3 regions of the Streptomyces sp. NPDC050528 genome follow, and region 2 is predicted to be linked to each of the others. Evidence: riboswitches for the same ligand, from Rfam matches in the RefSeq annotation. Region 2 holds a riboswitch; each other region holds the start of a gene.
The links. Region 2 has a riboswitch for ZMP and ZTP ahead of ACIBK4_RS15875 (bifunctional 5,10-methylenetetrahydrofolate dehydrogenase/5,10-methenyltetrahydrofolate cyclohydrolase). Riboswitches for the same ligand answer to the same signal wherever they lie in the genome.
Positions count from the first base shown of each region.

Region 1: another riboswitch for ZMP and ZTP. It lies ahead of ACIBK4_RS03465 (IMP cyclohydrolase); the one in region 2 lies ahead of ACIBK4_RS15875 (bifunctional 5,10-methylenetetrahydrofolate dehydrogenase/5,10-methenyltetrahydrofolate cyclohydrolase).
Region 3: another riboswitch for ZMP and ZTP. It lies ahead of ACIBK4_RS05950 (glycine hydroxymethyltransferase); the one in region 2 lies ahead of ACIBK4_RS15875 (bifunctional 5,10-methylenetetrahydrofolate dehydrogenase/5,10-methenyltetrahydrofolate cyclohydrolase).

Region 1 covers NZ_JBITHH010000001.1:756,412-762,310, reverse strand. The annotation lists gene ACIBK4_RS03485 (DUF952 domain-containing protein) at 1-306, shown strand, start outside; gene ACIBK4_RS03480 (VOC family protein) at 317-1,066, opposite strand; gene ACIBK4_RS03475 (VOC family protein) at 1,110-1,526, opposite strand; gene ACIBK4_RS03470 (helix-turn-helix transcriptional regulator) at 1,537-1,947, opposite strand; ZMP/ZTP riboswitch at 2,018-2,102, shown strand; gene ACIBK4_RS03465 (IMP cyclohydrolase) at 2,308-2,991, shown strand; gene pyrE (orotate phosphoribosyltransferase) at 3,020-3,544, shown strand; gene sodN (superoxide dismutase, Ni) at 3,687-4,082, opposite strand; gene sodX (nickel-type superoxide dismutase maturation protease) at 4,228-4,662, shown strand; gene ACIBK4_RS03445 (CGNR zinc finger domain-containing protein) at 4,566-5,195, opposite strand; gene ACIBK4_RS03440 (class I SAM-dependent methyltransferase) at 5,296-5,899, shown strand, end outside.
Region 2 covers NZ_JBITHH010000004.1:214,057-219,955, forward strand. The annotation lists gene ACIBK4_RS15855 (hypothetical protein) at 1-21, opposite strand, end outside; gene ctaD (cytochrome c oxidase subunit I) at 27-1,643, opposite strand; gene ACIBK4_RS15865 (RNA polymerase sigma factor) at 1,749-2,270, shown strand; gene ACIBK4_RS15870 (CU044_5270 family protein) at 2,385-3,284, shown strand; gene ACIBK4_RS15875 (bifunctional 5,10-methylenetetrahydrofolate dehydrogenase/5,10-methenyltetrahydrofolate cyclohydrolase) at 3,285-4,133, opposite strand; ZMP/ZTP riboswitch at 4,155-4,239, opposite strand; gene ACIBK4_RS15880 (nuclear transport factor 2 family protein) at 4,498-4,863, opposite strand; gene ACIBK4_RS15885 (hypothetical protein) at 5,035-5,331, shown strand; gene ACIBK4_RS15890 (ABC transporter ATP-binding protein) at 5,411-5,899, opposite strand, start outside.
Region 3 covers NZ_JBITHH010000001.1:1,281,785-1,287,683, reverse strand. The annotation lists gene ACIBK4_RS05975 (isocitrate lyase/phosphoenolpyruvate mutase family protein) at 1-407, opposite strand, end outside; gene ACIBK4_RS05970 (carboxymuconolactone decarboxylase family protein) at 454-951, opposite strand; gene ACIBK4_RS05965 (PLP-dependent aminotransferase family protein) at 999-2,390, shown strand; gene ACIBK4_RS05960 (hypothetical protein) at 2,591-3,442, opposite strand; gene ACIBK4_RS05955 (hypothetical protein) at 3,596-3,733, opposite strand; ZMP/ZTP riboswitch at 3,825-3,914, shown strand; gene ACIBK4_RS05950 (glycine hydroxymethyltransferase) at 3,946-5,409, shown strand; gene ACIBK4_RS05945 (hypothetical protein) at 5,455-5,899, opposite strand, start outside.

The DNA.
Region 1 (5,899 bases), on a different contig from region 2:
ACCGAGCGCGCCCTCTGGGACGAGGCCCGTGCGCGGGGGAGCTACGCGTGGTCGACCCGTGGCCGCACCCTCCAGGAGGAGGGTTTCATCCACTGCTCGACCCGCGCCCAACTCCCGCGCGTGGCAGCCTTTTTGTACGGTTCCTATGACGGCCTCGGCGAGCTGGTGGTCCTCGTCGTGGACCCGATACGGCTCGACGCACCGCTGAAGTACGAGGCGCCGGAGCCGGGTGGGGAGGAGTTCCCGCATGTGTACGGGGCGATTCCGGTGGACGCGGTGGTGGATGTGGAGGTGTGGACGGGCTGAGGCCGTCGCCTCAGGGGCGGTTGGGGAGCCCGCCGGTCTCCGGGTCGCGGCCCGTCAGGCAGTAGGTGCCGCCGGCCGGGTCCCGCATGACCGTCCAGTGCTTGCCGTGGGAGACGACGGTCGCGCCGAGGTTCTCGTGACGGGCGACGGCCGCGTCGATGTCCGCGCAGGCCAGGTCGAGATGGGCGGCGGCGGGGCGTTCCTCGCCGAGGCGTTGGAGCAGGATGCGGATCGGCAGGCCGGGCGGCGGCTTGAGCACGTGGAACTCGGGGAGCGCGCCGGACAGCGAGGCCCAGTCGGGCAACAGGGCGCTCCAGAAGGCGAGTTCGGCGTCGTAGGAGCCGGGCCCGATGTCGATCGACACCTGGTCGAGGCGGGTGCCGGCCGCGACGGGCGGTCGTACGGACTCGCCGTGCCAGGGGACCGCGCAGAACAACTGCCCTGCGGGGGACCGGAGTACGGCCCAGCCGTCGTGCTCGGCGACGGTGTCGGCGCCGAGTCGCAGCGCGGAGTTCACGAACGCCGGTACGTCCGCGACGGAGAAGTCGAGATGAGCGCCGCCCGGGCCGGCGTCGACGCCCTGGACCTTCACACAGGCGTCCGTCCCCTCTGACAGCAGGGTGACGAACTCGCCTTGTTCACCGCGCGGTTCGGACGGCCGGGTGTCCGTGACGGCCGTCCAGAAGGTGCGGGCGGGTTCGACGAGACCGAGCGGGCGGTCGACGAAGGCGTAGGTCCAGCGGAGGGTGGGTGCGCTCATGGCGTGATGGTAGGCGCGAGGCTCGCGACTGCCCCGTGTGTTTTCAGTCCCCGTCCCGCTGCATGAACCGCAGCATGTTCCCGGCCGGGTCGCGGAACGCGCAGTCGCGGACGCCGTAGGGCTGGTCCGTCGGTTCCTGGACCACCTCGGCGCCGGACTCCTGGACGCGGGCGTAGAGGGCGTCGCAGTCGGCGGTGGTGAAGTTCACGCCGCGCAGGGTGCCCTTGGCGAGGAGTTCGGCCATGGCCTGCTTGTCGGCGGGGGAGGCATCCGGGTTCGCGGCCGGCGGCTCCAGGACGATCTCCACGTCCGGCTGCAACGGCGACCCCACGGTCACCCACCGCATGCCCTCGAAACCGACGTCGTTACGGATTTCCAGCTCCAGGACGTCGCAGTAGAAGGCGAGCGCCTTGTCGTGGTCGTCGACGGCGATGAAGCACTGGCGGAGTTTGAGATCCATGGACGACAGGCTAGGGGCGCGGCGGCGGTCCCGCCCGGTTCGGCCGGGTAAAAGTGCGGGCCACGCAGGACGGGATCACGGCACCGGCCTCGTGCGAACGGGCCCGATAGGCGCTGGGCGTCTCACCGACCAACTCGGTGAACCGCGAGCTGAACGAACCGAGCGAAGTACACCCGACGGCCATGCACACCTCGGTCACACTCAGATCCCCGCGCCGGAGAAGGGCCTTGGCCCGCTCGATCCGCCGGGTCATGAGATAGCTGTACGGCGTCTCGCCGTACGCGGCGCGGAAACTGCGCTGGAAGTGGCCCGGCGACATCAGCGCGGTGCGCGCGATCGAGGCCATGTCGAGGGGTTCGGCGTACTCGCGGTTCATGCGGTCGCGGGCCTGTCGCAGCCGTACGAGGTCGTCGCGGTTCACGGGGTCCAGGATGGCACGGGGGCCGTTTGTGCCGGGGCGGGAACGGCGAAGCATCCTTGTCGGTAGAGTCTGGTCCGGCCGCGACTGGCGAGGGTGGACAACCACCGGGGAGCGGCCGTTGACCCGCGTGAGCGTCGACCGCCTGGGCGTCTCCGTCAGTGATTTTCCGCTGAGGAGACCAGGACGTGGATCCGCGTTACGGAATGAATCCGAGCTCCGCCGTCACGTCGTCGACGCCACCGGCACGGTGTCGGCCACATCGCCGAGCCGGGCGGATCGATCCGTTCCCGTGAGGTCGAAGACGCCTGCCGTGAGTATCAGATCGCCCTCGCACGCACCCGTCCCGGAAAGCGCAGCCGTATGTTCGCCCTCCACGACCTGTTGTCCGCCAACCCCTACCCGGGCCGCGGGGTCCTGTGCGCCCGCACCCGCTCCGGAACGGTTCTGGGCGGTTACTTCCTCACCGGCCGCAGCCCTGCCTCGCGCGACCGCGCCCTGCGACTGATGGACGGTGAGCTCGTGGTCGGCTCCCTCGCCGCGGCGGAACACGATCCACTTCGCCACTACGCCGCCGCCACGGCCACCGACGGCTGGCTGGTTCTGGGCAATGGCGAGCAGGTGTCCCGGGCCGCGGAACGACTCCGTGCGGGAGCCGCGCCCACCGAAGCGCTCAGCGGCTTCGCGTACGAACCGGACCCGCCGATCCGGACGTCCCGGATCACCGCGCTGATCAGCCGCGACGGCGGACGCACCACCGTTTTCGGAGCCGCCCGCCCCAGCCGTGCCGCACGCCTGACCAGCAACGTGATGACCCTCGCCGTACAGGATCTGGAACCGGGCGAGGCGGTCCTGCTGACCACCTACGACTCCGACGGCGAACAGGTCTCGGTCGCCGCTCCCTTCACCGAGGCCGCTGTCGGCGCCGGGAACGCCGAGGAACTGCTGGACGAGATCTGGTCCGGGCTCGACGAACGGTTCCGGATCGCCGCCGCGGTCGTTGATCCTGCCCGGGGACCGGGGGCTGCGATCCGGCGATCCGCTTGAGCCGCGACGCCTGGGAGACTGGCTTCCTGTGACCCATTCTGATCTCGCTCGCCGCATCCATGCCGTCTCTCACCTCGAAGGCCACTTCACGCTTCGGTCCGGACGGGCCGCCACGGAGTACTTCGACAAGTACCGGTTCGAGGGCGATCCCGTTCTGCTGGACGAGATCGCCCAGCGGATGGCGCCACTGGTGCCGTCCGGCACCGAGGTGCTGGCCGGCCTGGAGATGGGCGGCATCCCGGTCGTGACCGCGCTCGGCCGGCACACGGGTCTGCCCTGTGCGTTCGTACGCAAACAGGCCAAGCCGTATGGCACCTGCCGTCTCGCCGAGGGCGCCGAGGTGGGGGGCCGGCGAGTGCTGGTGGTCGAGGACGTGGTCACCAGTGGTGGACAGATCGTGCTGTCGACCGCGGATCTGCGTGACCTGGGCGCGCGGGTTCACGAGGCTCTGTGCGTGATCGACCGTGAGCAGGGTGGTGCGGATGCCCTCGCGGCCGAGCGCATCAAGCTGGTGTCGTTGCTGACTGCCGCGGACCTGCGAGCCGCCGCTTGACCGGCAGTGCCCTTCGACTGCCGTCCCTGACGCGGGCACGACGAAGGGGCTCCGCCGGCGAACCGGTGGAGCCCCTTCCCCGAACCCGCTGACCGTCGATGGTGCACCGATCGTCGGTCGGGCGGGTCGGGCCGACTGGGTGTCAGGCCTTCTTGGTCTCCCAGAAGATCTTGTCGATCTGGGCGATGTAGTCGAGCGCCTTCTGGCCCGTCGCCGGGTCGGTGGACGCCTTGGCGGCCGAGAGGGCCTTCAGGGTGTCGTTGACCAGCTGGTGCAGCTCCGGGTACTTCTCGAAGTGCGGGGGCTTGAAGTAGTCGCTCCAGAGCACCGAGACGTGGTGCTTCGCGAGCTCGGCACGCTGTTCCTTGATGACGATGGCGCGTGCCTGGAAGTGCGGGTCGTCGTTGGCGGCCATCTTGTCCTGCACGGCCTTCACCGACTCCGCCTCGATGCGGGCCTGGGCCGGGTCGTACACACCGCAGGGCAGGTCGCAGTGCGCGCTGACCTTCACCTTGGGGGCAAACAGGCGGGAAAGCATGGAGCGTTCCTTCCTCGTGATCGTCTTCTCAGGTGGGACATTACTCCCTGGAGAAGCTGATTTCGCGAGTGCCCCCATGGGCTTAGGACAAAAGTCCAGGGTCGGACTCAGACTGGTGGAGGATAGGACCGGGGAGGTGCCGGGGATGCCGGAGCTGTCGCAGGAGACCGAGCGGGGAAGGGCCGTACTGCCCTTCGGGACGGCCGAGGTGACGGGCCCGTCGATGGTGCCGACGCTGCTGCACGGGGATCTGCTCGTGGTGCAGTACGGCGCCAGGGTCAGGCCGGGGGACATCGTCGTGCTGCGGCATCCGTTCCAGCAGGACCTGCTGGTCGTGAAGCGGGCGGCGGAGCGGCGGGACGGGGGCTGGTGGGTGCTCGGGGACAACGCGTTCGCCGGTGGGGACAGCACGGATTACGGCGCCGTGCCCGAGGATCTGGTGCTGGGCAAGGTGCGGTTTCGGTACCGGCCGCCGAAGGCCGGTCAGCGTTCGCCGGTCGCGCTCGTCCGCTGGGTGCTCTCCGCCGCCAGGCCCGTGCTCTCCGACCGGTCGGCCTCCAGGCGCTTCCGGGCCCGGTAGGCGGCCACGTTGGCGCGGGTCGCGCAGCGGTCCGAGCAGTAGCGCCGGGAGCGGTTCGTCGAGGTGTCCAGGTAGGCGTTGCGGCACGGCGCCGCCTCGCACAGGCCGAGGCGGTCGACGCCGTACTCGGTGAGATGGAAGGCCAGGCCCATCGCCGCGATCGCCGCGTAGCCGGCCGTCGCGTTCGACGGGTGGTCAGCGAGGTGCATGTGCCACAGCGGGCGGCCGTCGTCGTCCCGGAAGTTGTGGCCCGAGATCTGCGGGCTGACCGGGAACTCCAGGAGCAGTGAGTTCAGCAGGTTCACGGAGAGGGTCTCGTCGCCGCCGTCGGCCGCCTCGAAGACCGCCCGCAGCCGCGCCCGGACCGAGCGGAAGCGCGTGACGTCGGCGTCGGCGGCGCGGCGGGCCGCCTCCTGGTTGGTGCCGAACAGGTCCCGCACGGCCTCGACCGAGGTCAGGGCGTCCTTGCCCCGGGCCGGTTCCTCGGTGTTGACGAGGCGTACGGCGTAGTCCGAGTAATAGGCCAGTTCCACTTGTAGTCCTTACGGAGGCGCTCTATGGTCGTGGATGCGGTCGGGTAACAGCTGATCGTGCTTCCAGGGTATTACGACAGTGACGGGACAGGGGGTCCACATGACGACCGGCATCGGAACCGACTGGCAGGCCTGGCAGGAGAGCTGGGACCGGCAGCAGGAGTGGTACATGCCCGACCGGGAGGACCGCTTCCGGATCATGCTCGACATGGTCGAGGCCTGCGTGGGACCCGAGCCTCGCGTCCTCGACCTCGCCTGCGGCACCGGCAGCATCACCGCCCGGCTCCTGGCCCGCTTCCCGAAGGCCACCAGCACCGGTGTCGACCTCGACCCCGCCCTCCTCGCCATCGCCCGGGGCACCTTCGCCGGCGACGACCGGGTCTCCTTCGTCACCGCCGACCTCAAGGACCCGGACTGGACGACGAGCCTGCCGTACGACTCGTACGACGCCGTCCTGACCGCCACGGCCCTGCACTGGCTGCGCAGCGAACCCCTCGCGGCCCTCTACGGACAACTCGCCGACCTCGTTCGCTACGGCGGCGTCTTCATGAACGCCGACCACATGATCGACGACACCACGCCCCGGATCAACGCGATCGAGCGCACCCAGCGCCACGCCCGCATGGATCAGGCCATGCGCGACGGCGCCCTCGACTGGGCCGAGTGGTGGCAGCTCGCCGCCCAGGACCCCGTCCTCGCCGGTC
Region 2 (5,899 bases):
GTCGACGGGGTGTTCGTCCATGGCGGTCACCGGGGTGTCAACTCCCGTTCCAGGGCCGGGATATCGGCGTGGTGGAGGTCGAACGCCGGGGACTCGCTGCGGATGCGGGGGAGGGAGACGAAGTTGTGCCGAGGTGGCGGACACGAGGTCGCCCACTCCAGTGAACGGCCGTAGCCCCACGGGTCGTCGGCCTCGACCTTCTTGCCGTACTTGGCCGTCTTCCAGACGTTGTAGAAGAACGGCAGCAACGACAGGCCGAGCAGGAACGAGAAGATCGTCGACACCGTGTTGAGCGTCGTGAGGCCCTCCACCGCCAGATAGTCGGGAATCCGGCGCTGCATCCCGTTCACGCCCAGCCAGTGCTGGACCAGGAACGTGCCGTGGAAGCCGATGAACAGCGTCCAGAAGGTGAGCTTTCCCAGGCGCTCGTCGAGCATCTTGCCGGTCATCTTCGGCCACCAGAAATGGAAGCCGGAGAACATCGCGAACACGACCGTGCCGAACACGACGTAGTGGAAGTGGGCGACGACGAAGTACGAGTCGGAGGTCGAGAAGTCGAGCGGCGGGGACGCGAGCATGACGCCGGTCAGGCCGCCGAACACGAACGTGATGAGGAAGCCGGTGGCCCAGAGCATCGGGGTCTCGAAGGACAGGGACCCCTTCCACATGGTGCCGATCCAGTTGAAGAACTTCACGCCGGTCGGTACGGCGATGAGGAAGGTCATGAAGGAGAAGAACGGGAGGAGGACTCCGCCGGTGACGTACATGTGGTGCGCCCAGACCGTCACCGAGAGGCCTGCGATCGAGATGGTCGCGGCGATCAGTCCCATGTAGCCGAACATCGGCTTGCGGGAGAAGACCGGGATGACCTCGGAGATGATGCCGAAAAACGGCAGCGCGATGATGTACACCTCTGGATGCCCGAAGAACCAGAACAAGTGCTGCCACAGCAACGCCCCGCCGTTCGCCGCGTCGAAGACATGCGCCCCGAATTTCCGATCCGCCTCCAGCGCGAAGAGCGCGGCGGCGAGAACCGGGAAGGCCAGCAGGACCAGGACGGCGGTCAGCAGCACGTTCCACACGAAGATCGGCATGCGGAACATCGTCATGCCCGGTGCGCGCATGCAGATGATCGTGGTGATGAAGTTGACCGCGCCGAGGATCGTGCCGAAGCCGGAGAAGGCCAGACCCATGATCCACATGTCGGCGCCGATTCCGGGGGAGCGGACCGCGTCCGAGAGCGGGGAGTAGGCGAACCAGCCGAAGTCCGCCGCGCCTTGGGGAGTCAGGAATCCGCCTACCGCGATCGTCGAGCCGAAGAGATACAGCCAGTAGGCGAACATGTTCAGGCGGGGGAAGGCGACGTCCGGGGCGCCGATCTGCAACGGCATGATCCAGTTGGCGAAGCCCGCGAACAGGGGTGTCGCGAACATCAGCAGCATGATCGTGCCGTGCATCGTGAACGCCTGGTTGAACTGCTCGTTCGACATCAATTGCAGGCCGGGTCTGGCGAGTTCGGCACGCATGAGGAGCGCCATCACGCCGCCGATGCAGAAGAACCCGAACGCCGTGACCAGATACAGCGTGCCGATCGTCTTGTGGTCCGTGGTCGTCAGCCACTTGATGCTCTTGAGGTCTCTCACGCCCCGCCTGTGTCCGCGCCCCGCCCGCACGTCACACTCGAAGGACGCGAGGAGAATCACGAAATCGGGTGTGACGATCGGCCCGGTGCCGGACACGAACGGGACATGAGCAACGACGAGAACTTCGCCGCTGCCTATCGCGAGCACTACTGGGCGGTCAGCCGCTATGTTGCGCGGCGACTGGACGGGCGGAGCGGTGAGGTCGAGGAAGTGGTGGCGGAGGTCTTCACCGTCGCCTGGCGCCGGCGTGCGGATCTGCCGCCGGTGCCGTTGCCCTGGCTGTATGGCGTGGCCCGTAACTGCCTGGCCAACGCGGTGCGGGGGTACGGGCGGCGGCGTCGGCTCGTCGAGCGGTTGGGCAACGACGAGAGTGCGCATGGTCGGCAGGTTGCGGTCGGGCCCGATGTGGAGGCCCCCGGCGGTTGGGTGCATGAGGCGTTGGCGAGGCTGTCGTCCGCCGATCGGGAGGTGCTGCGGTTGACGGCGTGGGAGGAACTGGGGGTGGACGAGGTGGCCGTCGTCCTCGGGTGTGGTTCGCGGGCGGCGGCGATGCGGTTGCATCGGGCTCGGCGGAGGTTGAGAGCGGAGATTGATCGGCTTGCGGTGCTTGGAGGGGCGGGGTGTTGAACGTTCGAAGTGCCGCGATTCGTTGTCGGTTGGCTGCTGCGCCGTCGTGGCTGGTCGCGCAGTTCCCCGCGCCACTGAGGGATGCTGCCACTATCCCCTTGAAGGATCAGTGCCATGGGTGATGAACTCGAACTCCTGCGTAGCGCCAACCCGTTCACCAGTGACGGGTCCCTCTACGGCGACGGGCCGCTTGACCATCACGCGGAGCGCGGGCTCAACCGGCTGGTGAATGAACGGCGTTCACGGCGTCGGCGGATGCTCTGGAGCCTCGCGGCCGTAGCTGCCGTCGGTGCGACCGTGCTCACCCTCGTGCTCGGCGGGCCGACCGGCACTCCTGCCGTGGCGGCTCCACGGGCACTCGTGGTGCAGGCGCACTCCACGCCCGTATCGCTCAAGCAGCTTGCCGCCCTCGCCGTGGCGACCGCCGCCGACGGAACTCCCGCTCTGCGCAAGGGGACCCACGTGCAGACATGGAGCCTCGGCATGTCCGACGACAAGCCACCGGTCACCGTCCCCGAGGAACGCATCGTGCGCTGGAACGCCGACGACAGTCACACGGAACGTGTCGTCGAGGGCGGGCGTGTCCTCAAGGAGACGACGTTTCCGCCGAGTTGGAGCGATGTTCCGCCCGATGCCCGGCCGCCGCACGACGTGGCGGGACTGCGGGCCTATCTCCAGGAGGCGGCGTACAGCAGGACGCCGTTGACCACCCCCGAACTCCTCGGCGTCATCGGGGAGTTGCTGGACCGGTGGACGCTCGGGGCGCGTGAGTCGGCCGCGTTGGCGCGGCTGCTCGCGGGGGCGGACGGGCTGCGGCCGGTGGGGGAGGTCACCGACCGGCTCGGGCGGCACGGGCAGGCGTACGTCTATCAGCAGTCCGCCACCCGGCTGATGCTGATCATGGACCCGGCCACCGGCGCCGTCCTCGGAATGGAGAGCACCTTCACGAAGGACCAGCCCGAGTACGGCGTCAGGGCCGGGGACGTCATGGACTACAGCGCGTGGACCCGCTGATCACACCCCGAGCTGCCGGGCGGCGGCCGTCACCGTCTGCTCCAGGAGCGTGGCGATCGTCATCGGGCCGACACCGCCCGGCACCGGCGTGATCAGCGAGGCGCGCTCGGCGGCCGATTCGAAGTCGACGTCACCGACGTTGCCCGCGTTGTAACCGGCGTCGATCACGACTGCGCCGGGCTTGATGTCCTCGCCGCGGATCAGCCGGGGGCGGCCCACGGCGGCGACCACGATGTCCGCCTCGCGGACCACCGCCGAGAGGTCGCGCGTGCGGGAGTGGCAGTACGTCACCGTCGCGTCGCGGGCCAGGAGCAGCATGCCGGCCGGCTTGCCCAGGATCGCGCTGCGGCCGACTACGACGGCACGCTTGCCGGACGGGTCGACGTCGTACTCGTCGAGCAGCCGCATGATGCCGCCGGGCGTGCAGGACACGAAGCCCGGCAGGCCGAAGCTCATCGTCGCGAACGACGCGAAGGTCACGCCGTCCACGTCCTTCTCCGCCGCGATCGCCTCGAACGCGGCCCGCTCGTCGATGTGTTGGCCCATCGGGTGCTGGAGCAGGATGCCGTGCACGGTCGGGTCGGTGGAGAGCGCGGTGAGCGTGTCGACCAGTTCGGCGGTGGTCGTGGTGGCGGGCAGTTCGACGTGCCGGGACTCGATGCCCGCCTTGCGCGAACGGTTCTGCTTCATCCGGACGTACGTGACCGACGCCGGGTCCGCGCCGACCAGAACCGTCGCCAGACAGGGCGCCGTACCGGTGCGCTGCGTGAGGTCGGCGGCCTTCTTCGCGGTGTCCTCGACGATGCGCCGCGCGAGCGCGGTGCCGTCCATGAGGCGTGCCTGGGACATGATCCACTCCTGAGCTGGTTGACCAATCGCCCAGGCGCACGGCATCGACTCCGCGTGGGCCGCTCCACGGTGGTGCTCCACCTCAGCGCCAGTCACGACCCACGAACAGCCTAACCGACAGTCCTACGACGGCCCCGGCCCGCTCAGCGATGCCGGAAACCCCGCGTCCGACCGGCGGGCGGCGCCGGCAACGAACGGGACCGTGCCGCCCGTAGAACCGATCCCAGCAGCGCGGCGGACGCTCGCACGCCCGCTGCGGAAACCGGTGCTCGGCGTCGGGTCGCAACGGAGCGCGCGGGTGCCGTGGTCGCCGAGAAGGTCCAGGTCAGGCGGGTGTTGATGCGGACCCTCGGCACCAGTCCCGCTATCCGTCCCATGCCTGGATCATGGTCTGCCGGGTGATCTTGCCGTCCTGCAGCAGGAGCATCGACTCGGCGAGGACACGGGCCCCGTCCGGGTACTGACACGACTCGCTGTAGGCGACCCGGTCCCCTTGTACGACGCACTCCTCCAGCTTGTGGGTCATGTCGCGGCTGTAGACGTCGGCGAGCATGGCGCCGATCTCGTCCCGGCCGTGCAGGACCTTGGGGTGGCTGGGCTGGGTCTGGTGGTCGACGACGTGGATCTCGGCGTCGTCCGCGTAGAGCGACAGCAGTGTCGCCGCTGTGTGGTCTTCGATGCCCCGGCGCAGGGCTTCGGTGTCGAAGCCGGGGCGTGCCGCAGTGCCCATGGTGACCTCCTCGGAGGGCCGCGGCCCACACCCGAGTGAGCCGCGACGGGCCTCTCCTACGAGACTCCTCCGTTGTACCGGGGTCGGCAAACGCAGCGGCACGCTCCGCCTCACGGGTGAGCGGCGCCCGGTACCCGTGACCGCGCGGGGACCGGCCGCGTTGCTGAGGGCATGATCTCAACACGACGTATTGCCGCCGCCGTTGGACTCGCCGTCGGGGTCACCGGCCTCGTGGCGCCGATGGCGAACGCCGCCGACGCGCCCGCCTTCAAGGACGGCAAGGTCAGCCCGGTCGCCCTGCTGGACTCGCTCGCGGTGAGTGAAATCCCCGCCGAGCACCAGGCGGAGGTCCCGCGGGTCGCCAGTCAGCTGCAGGGCCTGAACCACCTGAACGACCTCCAGCAGTTGCACCAGGTCACCGACATGGCCGCGCCGGTGACGGGGCTCCTCCCCAGCATCGAGCCGTGAGCCCGCAGTACTGACCCCGCGGAGCACGCAGACCTTGAGGGCCGTCCGGAAACGGACGGCCCTCAGTCGTCCCTCGGGATCAGCCCGCCGTCGCCAGGAACTGTGTCGCCGCCAGCTCCGCGTAGAGCGGATCGGCGTCCACCAGCTCCCGGTGCGTACCCACCGCGCGGACCCGGCCCGCGTCCATGACGACGATCCGGTCGGCCATTGTCACCGTGGACAGCCGGTGCGCGACGACCAGGACCGTGGTCGTACGGGCCACATCGGCGACGGTGTCGCGCAGGGCCGCTTCGTTGACCGCGTCCAGCTGCGAGGTCGCCTCGTCGAGGAGCAGGAGACGGGGGTGGCGGAGCAACGCGCGGGCGATGGCGACGCGTTGACGTTCGCCGCCCGAGAGGCGGGTGCCCCGGTGGCCGACCAGGGTGTCGACGCCCTTCGGCAGCCGGGCGAGCAGGCCGTCGAGGCGGGTCGTGCTCAGGACGCGGGTCACGGCGTCGTCGTCCGCGTCCGGGTTGCCGAGGAGCAGATTGTCGCGCAGGGAACCCGACAGGACCGGGGCGTCCTGCTC
Region 3 (5,899 bases), on a different contig from region 2:
TCCGCCGCCACCGCCCGCACCTCGGCCAGCCAATCGGCGTGCCGCCGCGGGTCCTTGAGCACCCCGCCCTCGGAGTCCTCCAGGTTGCACCCGACCGCCCCCGCCTCCAGCAGCCGCTCCACCAGCTCCTTCGGCGCGAGCCCGTACCCGCCCTCGACATCCGCCGACACCGGCACGTCCACGGCCCGTACGATCCGCGCGACCGCCGCGAACATCTCGTCCGCCGGCACGGCCCCGTCCTCGTACCCGAGCGAGGCGGCGACCCCGGCACTGGGCGTGGCGAGCGCCGTGAACCCGGCCTCCACGAACACCCGCGCACTCACCGCGTCCCACGGCCCGGGCAACACCAGCGGATCACCGGCCGACCGCCGCCGATGCAGACTCCGGAACAGCTCCACCTTGCTCACGGCCGACACCCCCACACCTCGCGGTCCAACCCCCGTGCGGGCGACGTCACTTGAACTGTCCCGCCTTGTAGTGCCCCGGCACCATCCGCGTGCTCACCCCGAACCGGTTCCACGCGTTGATCACCGTGATCGCCGCGATCAACTGCGCCAGCTCGGCCTCCTCGAACTGCTCGGCCGCCCGCGCGTACACCTCGTCCGGCACAAAGCCGTCCGTGATCACGGTGACCGCCTCGGTCAGCTCGATCGCCGCCAGCTCCTTCTCGGTGTAGAAGTGCCGCGACTCCTCCCACGCGCCGAGCTGGATGATCCGCTCGACACTCTCGCCCGCCGCGAGCGCGTCCTTGGTGTGCATGTCGAGGCAGAACGCGCAGTGGTTGAGCTGCGAGGCGCGGATCTTCACCAGTTCCAGCAGCTTCGGGTCGAGGCCCCGGCGGGCGGCGGCGTCGAGACGGACCATCGTCTTGTAGACCTCGGGCGCGTGCTGGGCCCAGTCCATGCGGGGGCTGTGCTCGTGGGCGTAAGGAGTTTCCTGTGCTGTGGTCATGTACTCGACTCTAGAAGTCAGGCAGCCCAGGAGTATGGTCCATTTCCATGGCGAAATCTTGGGCCACTTTTGGCGTCGACCTGCATCTGGATCCGACCGCCACCAGCACCGGCGTCCGCCGCGGCCTCACGGACGCCCTGCGCGACGCCGTCCGCACCGGCCGCCTCGCCCCCGGCACCCGGCTGCCCTCCTCCCGCTCCCTTGCCGCCGACCTGGGCATCGCCCGCAACACGGTCGCCGACTCCTACGCCGACCTCGTCGCCGAGGGCTGGCTCACCGCCCGCCAGGGCTCCGGCACCCGCGTCGCCGAACGCGCCGTCGTCCCGCCCACCGACACCGCCCCGCCCCGCCGCCTCCGCACCCGCCCCACCTACGACCTCGTCCCCGGCACCCCCGACCTCGCCGCCTTCCCCCGCACCGAGTGGCTCAAGGCCGCCCGCCGCGCCTTCACCCACGCCCCCTACCAGGCCCTCGGCTACGGCGACCCCCGCGGCCGCGTCGAACTCCGCACCGCCCTCGCCACCTACCTCTCCCGCGCCCGCGGCGTCCGCGCCGACCCCGAGCACATCGTGATCAGCGCGGGCATCTCCAGCGGCCTGCGCCTCCTCGGCGCCGTCCTGCGGGCCCGCGGCGCCCACACGATCGCGGTGGAGTCCTACGGCCTCGCCGTCCACTGGCAGATCCTGGCCGAGGCCGGCCTGCGCACCCGCCCGCTCCCCTTCGACCAACTGGGCACAAATCCCGGCCAGTTGACGGACGAACCGGCGGTCCTCCTCACCCCCGCGCACCAGTTCCCCATGGGCCTCCCCCTCCGCCACGACCGCCGCTCCGCCGCCGTCGACTGGGCCCGCCGCACCGGCGGCCTGGTCCTGGAGGACGACTACGACGGCGAGTTCCGCTACGACCGCCAGCCCATCGGCGCCCTCCAGGGCCTCGACCCGAACCACGTCGTCTACCTCGGCACCGCCAGCAAATCCCTCGCCCCCGGCCTCCGCCTGGCCTGGATGGTCCTTCCCCCCTCCCTGATGGAGGAGGTCACGCAGGCGAAGGGCGGCATCGACACCTGCGGCGTCCTGGACCAGCTGACCCTCGCCGAGTTCATCACCTCCGGCGCCTACGACCGCCACGTCCGCGCCGCCCGCCTGCGCTACCGCCGCCGCAGGGACACCCTCGTCGACGCCCTCGCCCAGCACGCCCCCGACGTCCACGTCACGGGCATCGCGGCCGGCTTCCACGCCGTCCTCAGCCTCCCACCCGGCACCGAACAGTCCGTGGTCCAAGCCGCCGCCTGGCAGGGCCTCGCCCTCCACTCCCTGTCCTTCTACCGCCACGAACACGCCCTGGCCGACCCGTTGGACGCGCTGGTGGTGGGCTATGGGACACCGCCGGACCATGCGTGGGCGGGGGCGGTGGAGGCGTTGTGCCGGGTGTTGCCGTGAGGGGGGCAGGGTTCAACGCGGGCCCGTATATCCAGCCTGCTGGGTGGGTGAGGCAGGCGGCATTTTTTCAACGCGGGCGGACAAAATCAGCCCGTCTGCCGTTTCAACGCGGGCCCGCATAATCCAGCCCGTCCGGCGTTTGAGGACGAGGCCCCTTCAGGGCCGAAGCAGGGGTCTGGGGGCGCAGCCCCCAGGGACGCTCACCCCAACTCACCCGCACCCTCCACCGCTCCACCGCCGGAGGCAGGCGCTTCACCGAACCGCGCCAAGGCCAGCGCTCCCACCACCGCCACCACAAACCCCAACACCGCGAGCCACTCCAGCCCCTCCCGCGTCCGGTCCCCGAGCCACACCACCCCCACCGCCGCCGGCCCGATCGTCTCCCCGATCACCAGCCCGGCAGTGGCCGTCGTCACCGACCCCCGCTGCAACGCCGTCGTCAGCAACAAAAACGCCGCGCCCCCACCGACGAGCAGCGCGTACGTCGCCGGATTGCCGACCAGCGTCGAGGGCTTCAGCGAGTCGATCAACCGGACCGCCACCTCGACGACCCCGAACCCGAACCCGGCGCCAAGACCGAGCGTCAACGCCCGCCCCCGCTCCGGCAGTCGCCCCCCGACCAGCCCGAGCAGCAGCACTACGACCGCTGTCCCGAGCATCGCCCACTTCAACGCCATGGACCCGTCCCGGTGCCCCTCCGCCCCGGACGCCAGCCCCAACATCGCGAGGCCCGCGCACACCACGCCGACGGCTCCCCACTCCACGCCGCTGAGCCGTACCTTCAGCAGCCGCGCGGCCACCACCGCCGTCACCGCGAGGCTCGACGCCAGGGCAGCCCCGACCGCGTAGATGGGAAGCGACCGCAGCGCCGCGATCTGGAACACGAACCCCAGCCCGTCCAGCCCCAACCCCGCCAGATACCGCCACTGCCGCAACGCCCGCAGCAACAGCGCCGCGTCCCCGCCTCCACCCGCCGAGGCCGCCCGCGCGGCGACCGCCTGCAACACCGTCGCCGTACCGAAGCAGACCGCCGCGCCGAGCGCGCACACCATTCCAAAGAGCACAAAGGGACTCTAGGGGAGGGGAGATCGCCACGGGCCGCCCCTGTGGGCCCTCTCACCGACCTCTGGAGATTCCCCGGACAGGCCACGGCCCTAGACCCCCCAACGCGGCACGCAGTTAGGCCAGTCCCCAGTCCAGGTCCTCTAGGCCAGTCCCCAGTCCAGGTCCTCCTCGCTGATCATCAGCGGCGGCGCGATCCAGATCGTCGACCCGTGGGTGTCCTCGGCGGCGGCGATGAGGGCTTCCGTACTGGCTTTCGTACTTGCTTCTGCACTGGTCACGGCGTCTCCCGGAGGTGAGGGTGCCCCTTTCCTGTCCTCGCCCGCATGGTGGACGCAGGAGCCGCACCGTCCGGCCCGCCCGGTAGGCTGACCGGCGGGCCGTGACTGGCGCGCTGGGATGGGACCGACCATCGGGGAGCGGCCCGAGCTGGAATGTGTGCCGTGCGCCTGGGCCGTACCGAGAACGCCGAACGCCACGTCCGGAGGTCCCCATGCCCGACAATTCCGTGCCTCTCTCTGCCCTCTCCAACGAGTCCACCGCCTTCCGCGCCGCCCTCGATGTGATCCGTGCCGTCGAGCCGCGCGTCGCCGACGCCATCGGCCAGGAAGTCGCCGACCAGCGCGAGATGCTCAAGCTGATCGCCTCGGAGAACTACGCCTCCCCGGCCACCCTCCTGGCCATGGGCAACTGGTTCAGCGACAAGTACGCCGAGGGCACCATCGGCCGCCGCTTCTACGCCGGCTGTCGCAACGTCGACACCGTCGAGTCCCTCGCCGCCGAGCACGCGCGCGAACTCTTCGGCGCCCGCCACGCCTACGTCCAGCCGCACTCCGGCATCGACGCCAACCTCGTCGCCTTCTGGTCGATCCTCGCCGACCGCGTCGAGGTCCCCGCCCTCGCGAAGGCGGGCGTCCGCCAGGTCAACGACCTCTCCGACGCCGACTGGGCCGAACTCCGCCAGGCCTTCGGCAACCAGCGCATGCTCGGCATGTCCCTGGACGCCGGCGGCCACCTCACCCACGGCTTCCGCCCGAACATCTCCGGCAAGATGTTCGACCAGCGCTCCTACGGCACCGACCCCGTCACCGGCCTCATCGACTACGAGGCCCTGCGCGCCTCCGCCCGTGAGTTCAAGCCGCTGATCATCGTCGGCGGCTACTCCGCCTACCCGCGCCTCGTGAACTTCCGCATCATGCGCGAGATCGCCGACGAGGTCGGGGCGACCCTGATGGTCGACATGGCGCACTTCGCCGGCCTGGTCGCGGGCAAGGTGCTGACCGGCGACTTCGACCCGGTCCCGCACGCCCAGATCGTCACCACCACCACCCACAAGTCGCTGCGCGGCCCGCGCGGCGGCATGGTCCTGTGCGACGACTCCCTCAAGGACCAGGTCGACCGCGGCTGCCCGATGGTCCTCGGCGGCCCGCTCCCGCACGTCATGGCCGCCAAGGCCGTCGCCCTCGCCGAGGCCAGGCAGCCCTCCTTCCAGGACTACGCCCAGCGCATCGTCGACAACTCCCGCGCGCTGGCCGACGGCCTGATGCGCCGGGGCGCCACCCTCGTCACCGGCGGCACCGACAACCACCTCAACCTGATCGACGTCGCCTCCTCCTACGGCCTCACCGGTCGCCAGGCCGAGGCCGCCCTGCTCGACTCGGGCATCGTCACCAACCGCAACGCCATCCCGGCCGACCCCAACGGCGCCTGGTACACCTCCGGCATCCGCATCGGCACGCCCGCCCTGACCACCCGCGGCCTGGGCACCGCCGAGATGGACGAGGTCGCCGGTCTCATCGACCGCGTCCTCACCACCACGGAGCCCGGCACCACCAGCAAGGGCGCGCCGTCCAAGGCGCAGCACATCCTCGACCCGAAGATCGCGGACGAGATCTCCCACCGCGCCACCGACCTCGTCGCCGGCTTCCCGCTGTACCCGGAGATCGACCTCGGCTGACAGCTGACCCACGCTCTCTCTTGAGTTGTCAAAGACCGGCGACTCTCACAGATCGATGAGTTCCTGTCGTGGTTCCTCGCGCGGCGGTCCGGCCTCACGCCGGGCCGCCGCGCGGCGTATCAGCAGCGTGCCGCCCACACCGACGGCCACACCCGCCGCCGCCCACCAGACAGAGCCGCTAAGCCCCGCAGATGCGGTCCCACCCCCAACTGCCTTGCTGTCAGCGCCGGTTCCGCCGAGCATCCCCGCCCGCTCCCACTGAGCGAAGACCGCACGCGGTGCCCGATGCCAGCGGATGTCGTCGTCCGCCACCTCCGGAGCCGGATCAGTCCGCACCCACGGTGTGCCGTCCGGGGCCACGAACAACTGGTCCTCCCGCTCCACCGCCACATCACCACCCGGAGCCCGACTCGTCCGGGGCCAGCCCCCGACCCCGGTCAGCCCCCAGACCACGGTGAACCGCACCGCCGGATACCGGCCCGCCTCCCAC